DNA from 2 places in the Mesorhizobium sp. M0018 genome. Region 1 is predicted to be linked to the other one. Evidence: predicted binding sites of a transcription regulator. Region 1 holds the regulator's gene; the other holds the start of a gene.
The links. The regulator LexA, encoded in region 1, represses DNA repair genes until DNA is damaged. The targets are predictions, from matches to a motif close to TGTTCNNNNTGTGTTCNG.

Region 1 (3,597 bases):
CTATGATTTCTCCTTCGACAGCTATTTCGCCGGTATCGGCGGCAGCGGCTTTTTTCTCGGCAATCCGAAAATCGTGTCGTCGGACAGCATGCCGCTTGCCGCGCAGCTTTCTTCCGCGATCGAAGACGCGCGTGAATCCATCGCCGACCATATCCGCAGCCGCATCGGCGGTGCCGAGGGCGAGATTGCTGCTGCGCTGATCGTCGGCGTGCGCGCCGGCATTCCCGAGGAGATCAACGAAGCGATGCGGCGCACCGGCATCTACCACATCATCTCCATCTCGGGGCTGCATATGGCGTTGGTCGCCGGCACCATCATGGCGCTGCTGCGGGGTGCCTTCGCGCTGTTTCCCGATTTCTCATCGCGACGGCCGGTCAAGAAATATGCCGCGGCCGCCGCGCTTTTTTCGATTGCGGCCTACCTCGTCTTTTCCGGCATTGTCGTGGCGGCCGAACGCAGCTTCATCATGCTGGCGGTGATGCTTATCGCCGTGCTGTTCGACCGGGCCGCGCTCACCATGCGCAACCTGGCGATCTCGGCCATCGCGGTCATCCTGGTGTCGCCGCACGAGGTGGTCGGTCCGAGTTTCCAGATGTCCTTCGCCGCGACGGCGGCCCTTGTCGGCGCCTATGCAGGCTGGTCCGATTACCGCGCCGGCAGGGCCACCACGCCGCCGCCGCGGCAGTCGCCGCTACGCTTTGCCACTCGAAAGGTCCTGCTGGGCATGTGCGGTCTGGCGATGACCTCGATCATTGCAGGGAGCGCCACGGCGCTTTTCGCCATATGGCATTTCCAGCGCGTGGCGCCGCTCAGCCTGTTCGCCAATCTGGCCATCATGCCCATCGTGTCACTGGTCGTCATGCCCTTCGCCGTTCTCAGCGCGCTGGCGATGCCGTTCGGTGCGGATGGCCCTTTTCTCTATGTCATGGGCAAGGGGCTGACGGCGATGATCGCCCTGTCCGGGTGGATCTCGGAGCGCTCGCCGATCGATGCGGTCGGGCTGATTTCGCTGAGATCCGTCCTTCTGGTGACGATCGCCCTCGTCATTGCCAGCATGGCGACGACGTGGTTGCGGCTGGCGGCACTTCCTTTTGCGCTCGCCGGCTTGCTGACGACAACGCAGACACGCATACCCGACGTATTGGTCTCGGAGGACGCACGGCTGGTCGCGCTGCCGATCGGCAGCGGTGAACTCGCGGTCAACCGGGCACGCCCGAATGAGTTCACCATCGACAACTGGAAACGCGCGCTCACATCAGAGGCTATCGTCGCGCCGGAAACACCTGGAAAGAACGACCCGCAATTCGACATTGCCGATCCGGCCGACCTACCGCCGGGCATGCCGTTCATTTGCACGGACGGCCTCTGCCTTGCCAGGCATCCATCCGGCGCGATCATCGCCCAAGCCAAGGACCGCGATACTGCGCGGCCAGCCTGCGCCTTTGCCAGCTTGATCGTCATCGACGACGCCACCGCCCATAACCCCTGCTACTACGACCGGCTGGTCCTCGTCGTCACCAAACGGCAACTAGCGCGCGCGGGAAGTGCCGCCGTCTATTTCGATCCACAAGCGGCAACACGCGCCGAGATCCGCTTCGCCGTCGAAAAATCATACCGGCCCTGGCACGTGCAGCGGAAATTTTCACGCGCGGCACGGGGCCTGCCGCCATACCGCCGGGCCGACAACCCCAAAGCCGGCGCCAAGGGCGGAGCTCAGTAGCGGCGGATCAGTCCGACGAGCTTGCCCTGCACCTTGACCCTGTCTGGTCCGAAGATGCGCGTCTCGTAGGCCGGATTGGCGGCTTCCAGGGCGATCGAGGCGCCCTTGCGGCGGAACCGCTTCAGCGTCGCTTCCTCCTCGTCGACCAGTGCCACCACGATCTCACCGGGGCTCGCCGTATCGGCATTGCGGATGATCACCGTGTCGCCGTCGAAAATGCCGGCCTCGATCATCGAATCGCCTTTGACCTCAAGCGCATAATGCTCGCCGCCCATGATCATATCCGGCGGCACCGAAATCGAATGCGTCTGGTGCTGGATGGCGTCGATCGGCACACCGGCAGCGATGCGGCCCATCACTGGGATCGAAACGGCGGCGACGACATCGTCGTCATTTCCGGCTGCGGGCACGCGCGACGATGTCGGCTTGCCTTGCCGAGGGGCGCCTTGCCCAAGACTGCCCTGGATGACACTCGGCGAGAACTTGCGTGCCGCATTGAGGCCGGGGGCGATCGAGTCAGGCAGGCGTAGCACCTCCAGCGCACGGGCCCGGTTGGGCAAACGGCGAATGAAGCCGCGCTCCTCCAGCGCCGTAATCAGCCGGTGGATTCCGGATTTGGAAGCCAGGTCGAGCGCTTCCTTCATCTCGTCGAATGAAGGCGGGATACCGCTTTCCTTCAACCTTTCGTGGATGAACATAAGCAGTTCGTGTTGTTTGCGTGTCAGCATAGCGACCCCCAACAGAATCAGAAAAACAAACCCAGAACAAACACTATCTGTTCCAGTTGTGTTCCGCAACTGTTTAAAGTTTAATGAATGCGTTAAGGCTCGGGAAACAAACGACGTCCCCTACCGGCGTACCGCATTTTCACCGCCGCGAGCCTCATCGCCTTGATTCTGCTTTCGTTTGCGCCCTTCTGGCCTCCTAGAAGGCGGCACTGGCATCGGCCGTCGGTCGGCAAAAGGCACGGAATTGAACCCGTATCGACTGTGCGGTTTGGTCAATGCACCGTGAACGAAACGAACTCAAAACGCCAACCTCGGGTTAAGTCCCGGTTTCCACCGCCTGGTCAGGCTGCTTCTCGCCGGTGGAGCCTTGCTGCGCGCAACCAAGTAATGGAAGAACAGTCGATGCGTGTCCGGCGTTGCGTTGGATCTTGGGGGAGCAGACAAATCATGACAGGAATTCCCGATCTCGTGGCCATAAAGGCGATGGATGCCGCGGATCCGCTGCGCGCGATGCGCGACCGCTTTGTGTTGCCGCAAGGAGTGATCTATCTCGACGGCAATTCGCTAGGAGCTGCTTCACGTGCCGCTTTCGATGAACTGCACAAGGCCGCGACCGAAGAATGGTCGCATGATCTCATCCGCGCATGGAACACGGCCGGCTGGTTCAACATGCCGCTTGAACTTGGCGACCAGCTCGGGCGCCTGATCGGGGCCGCGGCCGGCCAGACAGTGGTCTGCGACACGACATCGGTCAATATCTACAAGCTGCTGCACGCCGCCATGGCCATGCGACCGGAGCGGCAGGTCATCGTCGCCGAGGGCGATAGTTTTCCGACGGACCTCTACATGGCCGAGGGTGTGGTTTCGACGCGAAAAGATACGCTGCTGCGCCTCTCGGGAGTCGACGCGCCGACCATCGAAGAGCTGATCGACGAACGCACCGCTGTGGTGCTGGTCAACCACGTCAACTATAAGTCGGGCGAACTGCGCGACATGCCGGCGCTGACGCGCAGGGCTCAGGAAGCCGGGGCGATGATCGTCTGGGATCTCTGCCACACCGCCGGCGCGATGCCAGTCGAACTCGACAAGGCAAACGCCGATTTTGCCGTTGGCTGCACCTACAAATATCTGAATGGCGGCCCGGGCGCG
Region 2 (3,597 bases), on a different contig from region 1:
CATAAAGCAGGCCGAGCTTCTCGTCGGCGCTTGCCGTCGACCACATGTTGGGCGAGTTGTTGGTGTAGGTCTGGTCCGGCGGCAGCGGCGTCGTCTGGTCCGGATTGCCGGAATCCCAATTCCACAACAGCGCGCCGGTGTCGGCATCGTAGGCACGGATGACCCCGGACGGCTCCTGCGTCGAATAATTGTCGTTGACCGCGCCGCCGACGATGATCTTGTTGGCGACGATCAGCGGCGCCGAGGTCGAATAATAATAGCCCGGCTTCGGATATGGCATGTTGGCGAGCAGGTTCAGCGTGCCGCCTTCGGCGAAAGTCGGGCAGACCTGGCCATTCGCCGCATCGAGCGCGATCAGCCGGGCGTCGGATGTCGGCAGGTAGATGCGTGTGGCACAGGGCTGGCCGGCGGCGACCTTGGCATCGGCATAATAGGACACGCCGCGGCAGGTCTGGTGCTGGCGGTCCTTGTTGAGCTTGACCTGCGGATCGAAGCGCCATTTCTCCTTACCGCTCGCGGCATCGATGGCGATGGCGAAATTATGCGGCGTGCAGATGTAGAGCGTGTCGGCGATTTTTAGCGGCGTCACCTGATAGGTCGTCTCGGCGATGTCGCCGGGCCCTTTCACGTCGCCGGTGCGATAGGTCCAGGCCGGCTGCAGATTGGCAACGTTTTCGGCGGTGATCTGGTCGAGCGGCGAATAGCGCTGGCCGTATTGCGTGCGACCGTAATAGTGCCATTCGCCAGCCGGCACGTTGCCGCCAAGATCGGCCGTCGGCGTCACCTTGTCGGTGTTGAGTTCACCCGCAATATCCTTTGGATCGGTCGTCATCGAATAGCCGGCGACGGCAAGCGATGCCAGCACGGCGAGGATCAGCGGCGCGCGTCCGTCGGGACCGGTAAGCCCGCGCCGCGCCCATGGCGTCAACAGCCATAGCGCGACAAGCACGATGATGCCGCCGCGCGGGCCGAGCTCCCACCAGTCGAAGCCGATCTCCCAAACCGCCCAGGCGAGCGTGCCGAGCACGATCGCCGCGTAGAGCCACAGCGCCGTGGATCTGCGCCTGTAGAGCAGCCAGGCCGCGACAAGGAAAGCTAGACCGACGATGACGTAGTACCAGCTGCCGCCCAGCGTCACGAGCCAGATGCCGCCGCCGCCAATCGCCAGGCCGATGAGGAAAAGGATCAGGGAGGTGATGACCACAGCCAAGACGGTGCTCCTTCGACTGGTGCGCTCCGCGACGCGTCCATGGGCAACCCCGCATTGCGTTCCTGCCCCCACGCAACTTTCTCCGGCCCGCTTCCACTGTCAAGCAAGCTCGGCGTTTTACGGTGCCGGCCCATCGCAAGCCCGGCGTTTTGGTTAGCAGACCCATCCAGATTGTGAGTCCACCGACTGGACAGAGAACAAAACGGAGACACTTCTGGCCTTTCGCTGCCGAATCACTACATTCGGGGGGAGATGTCCGGCTTTTCGGAAGACATGCCCTTTTTTGACGAACCGAACGCGCGGCCCGTGGCCCCGTCGGGCATTGCCGCGCGCGCCATGGCTGCCCGCAGCAACCAGAACAACGCGCCCGATTATCTCAACGGCCTCAACCCCGAGCAGCGGCTGGCGGTGGAAACCACCGAAGGCCCGGTGCTGGTGCTGGCCGGCGCCGGCACCGGCAAAACGCGCGTCCTGACCACCCGCATCGCCCACATCCTTGCCACCGGCAAGGCTTTCCCCTCGCAGATCCTCGCCGTCACCTTCACCAACAAGGCGGCGCGCGAGATGAAGCAGCGCATCGGCCTGTTGATCGGCGAAGGCAATGTCGAGGGCATGCCGTGGCTCGGCACCTTCCACTCGATTGGAGTGAAGCTGCTGCGCAGACATGCCGAGCTGGCCGGGCTCAAATCCGACTTCACCATTCTCGACACGGATGATGTCGTGCGCCTGATCAAGCAGCTTATCCAGGCCGAAGGGCTGGACGACAAGCGCTGGCCGGCCAAGCAGTTCGCCCAGATGATCGACGGCTGGAAGAACAAGGGCCTTGGCCCCGCCGACATCCCCGAGGGCGATGCCCGTGCCTTCGCCAACGGCAAGGGCCGCGAGCTCTACAAGGCCTATCAGGAGCGGCTGCAAACGCTGAACGCTTGCGACTTCGGCGATCTCCTGTGCCATCCGATCCGCATCTTCCGCGCCAATCCGGACGTGCTGAAGGAATACCACAAGCGCTTCCGCTACATCCTCGTCGACGAATATCAGGACACCAACACCGCCCAGTACATGTGGCTGCGGCTGCTGGCACAGCGGCCGCAATCCTCCCCCCTTGAGGGGGAGGTGCCCGCGAAGCGGGCGGAGGGGGTTGCCGCAGAAGGCACCGCTAGAGCGTCGAGCACTGCCGCCGGTAGGTCAAGCACTGCCGCACGGACCCCACCCGACCGGGCTTCGCCCGGCCACCCTCCCCTCAAGGGGGAGGGAAGCCCGCGCCTGTCCACCGTAAATATCTGCTGCGTCGGCGACGACGACCAGTCGATCTATGGCTGGCGCGGCGCCGAGGTCGACAACATACTGCGCTTCGACAAGGATTTTCCCGGCGCCACCATCATCCGGCTGGAGCGCAACTATCGCTCGACCGCGCACATCCTCGGCACCGCCTCCCACCTCATCGCCCACAATGAGGGCCGCTTCGGCAAGACGCTGTTCACCGAAAAGATCGCCGAGGACGACGAGAAGGTGCATGTCCACGCCGCCTGGGATTCCGAAGAGGAGGCCCGCGCCGTCGGCGAGACGATCGAGGCTTATCAGCGCCAGAAGCACAATCTCAACGACATGGCGATCCTCGTCCGCGCGTCCTTCCAGATGCGCGAATTCGAGGACCGCTTCGTCACGCTCGGCCTCAACTACCGCGTCATCGGCGGCCCGCGCTTCTACGAGCGCCTCGAAATCCGCGATGCGCTGGCTTTCCTTCGCGTCGTCGCACAAGGCGCCGACGACCTCGCCTTCGAGCGCATCGTCAACGTGCCGAAGCGCGGCCTTGGCGAGGCCACCATCCGCCAGATCCACGACACCGCACGGGCGCTGCGCATCCCGATGCTGGAGGCGGCGGCAAAACTCGCCGAAAGCGACGAGCTGAAGCCGAAGCCGCGCGCCGCGCTGCGCGAGGTATCGGCCAATTTCGAACGCTGGCAAAAGGCTCTCGAAACCACGCCGCACGCCGAGCTCGCCGAGACCATTCTGGAGGAGAGCGGCTACACCGACATGTGGAAGAACGACCGTTCGATCGAAGCGCCCGGCCGGCTCGAGAACTTAAAAGAACTGATCCGCTCCATGGAGGAGTACGAATCGCTGCGCTCCTTCCTCGAACATGTCGCGCTGGTGATGGACGCCGAGCAGAACGCCGAGCTCGACGCGGTCAACATCATGACGCTGCATTCGGCCAAGGGCCTCGAATTCGAAACCGTGTTCCTGCCCGGCTGGGAAGAAGGCCTGTTCCCGCACCAACGCTCGCTCGACGAGGGCGGCCGCTCAGGGCTGGAGGAGGAACGCCGCCTCGCCTATGTCGGGCTGACCCGCGCCAAGAAGAACCTGCACATCTGGTTCGTCTCCAACCG

Region 2: a site for LexA is predicted at 1,404-1,421, ahead of NKJ81_RS02720 (ATP-dependent helicase). Genes of this name have one in related genera too.

Annotation. Positions count from the first base shown of each region.
Region 1 covers NZ_JAMYVL010000007.1:78,184-81,780, reverse strand. The annotation lists gene NKJ81_RS11915 (ComEC/Rec2 family competence protein) at 1-1,720, shown strand, start outside; gene lexA (transcriptional repressor LexA) at 1,714-2,448, opposite strand; gene kynU (kynureninase) at 2,896-3,597, shown strand, end outside.
Region 2 covers NZ_JAMYVL010000002.1:99,603-103,199, reverse strand. The annotation lists gene NKJ81_RS02725 (glucose/quinate/shikimate family membrane-bound PQQ-dependent dehydrogenase) at 1-1,210, opposite strand, end outside; gene NKJ81_RS02720 (ATP-dependent helicase) at 1,463-3,597, shown strand, end outside.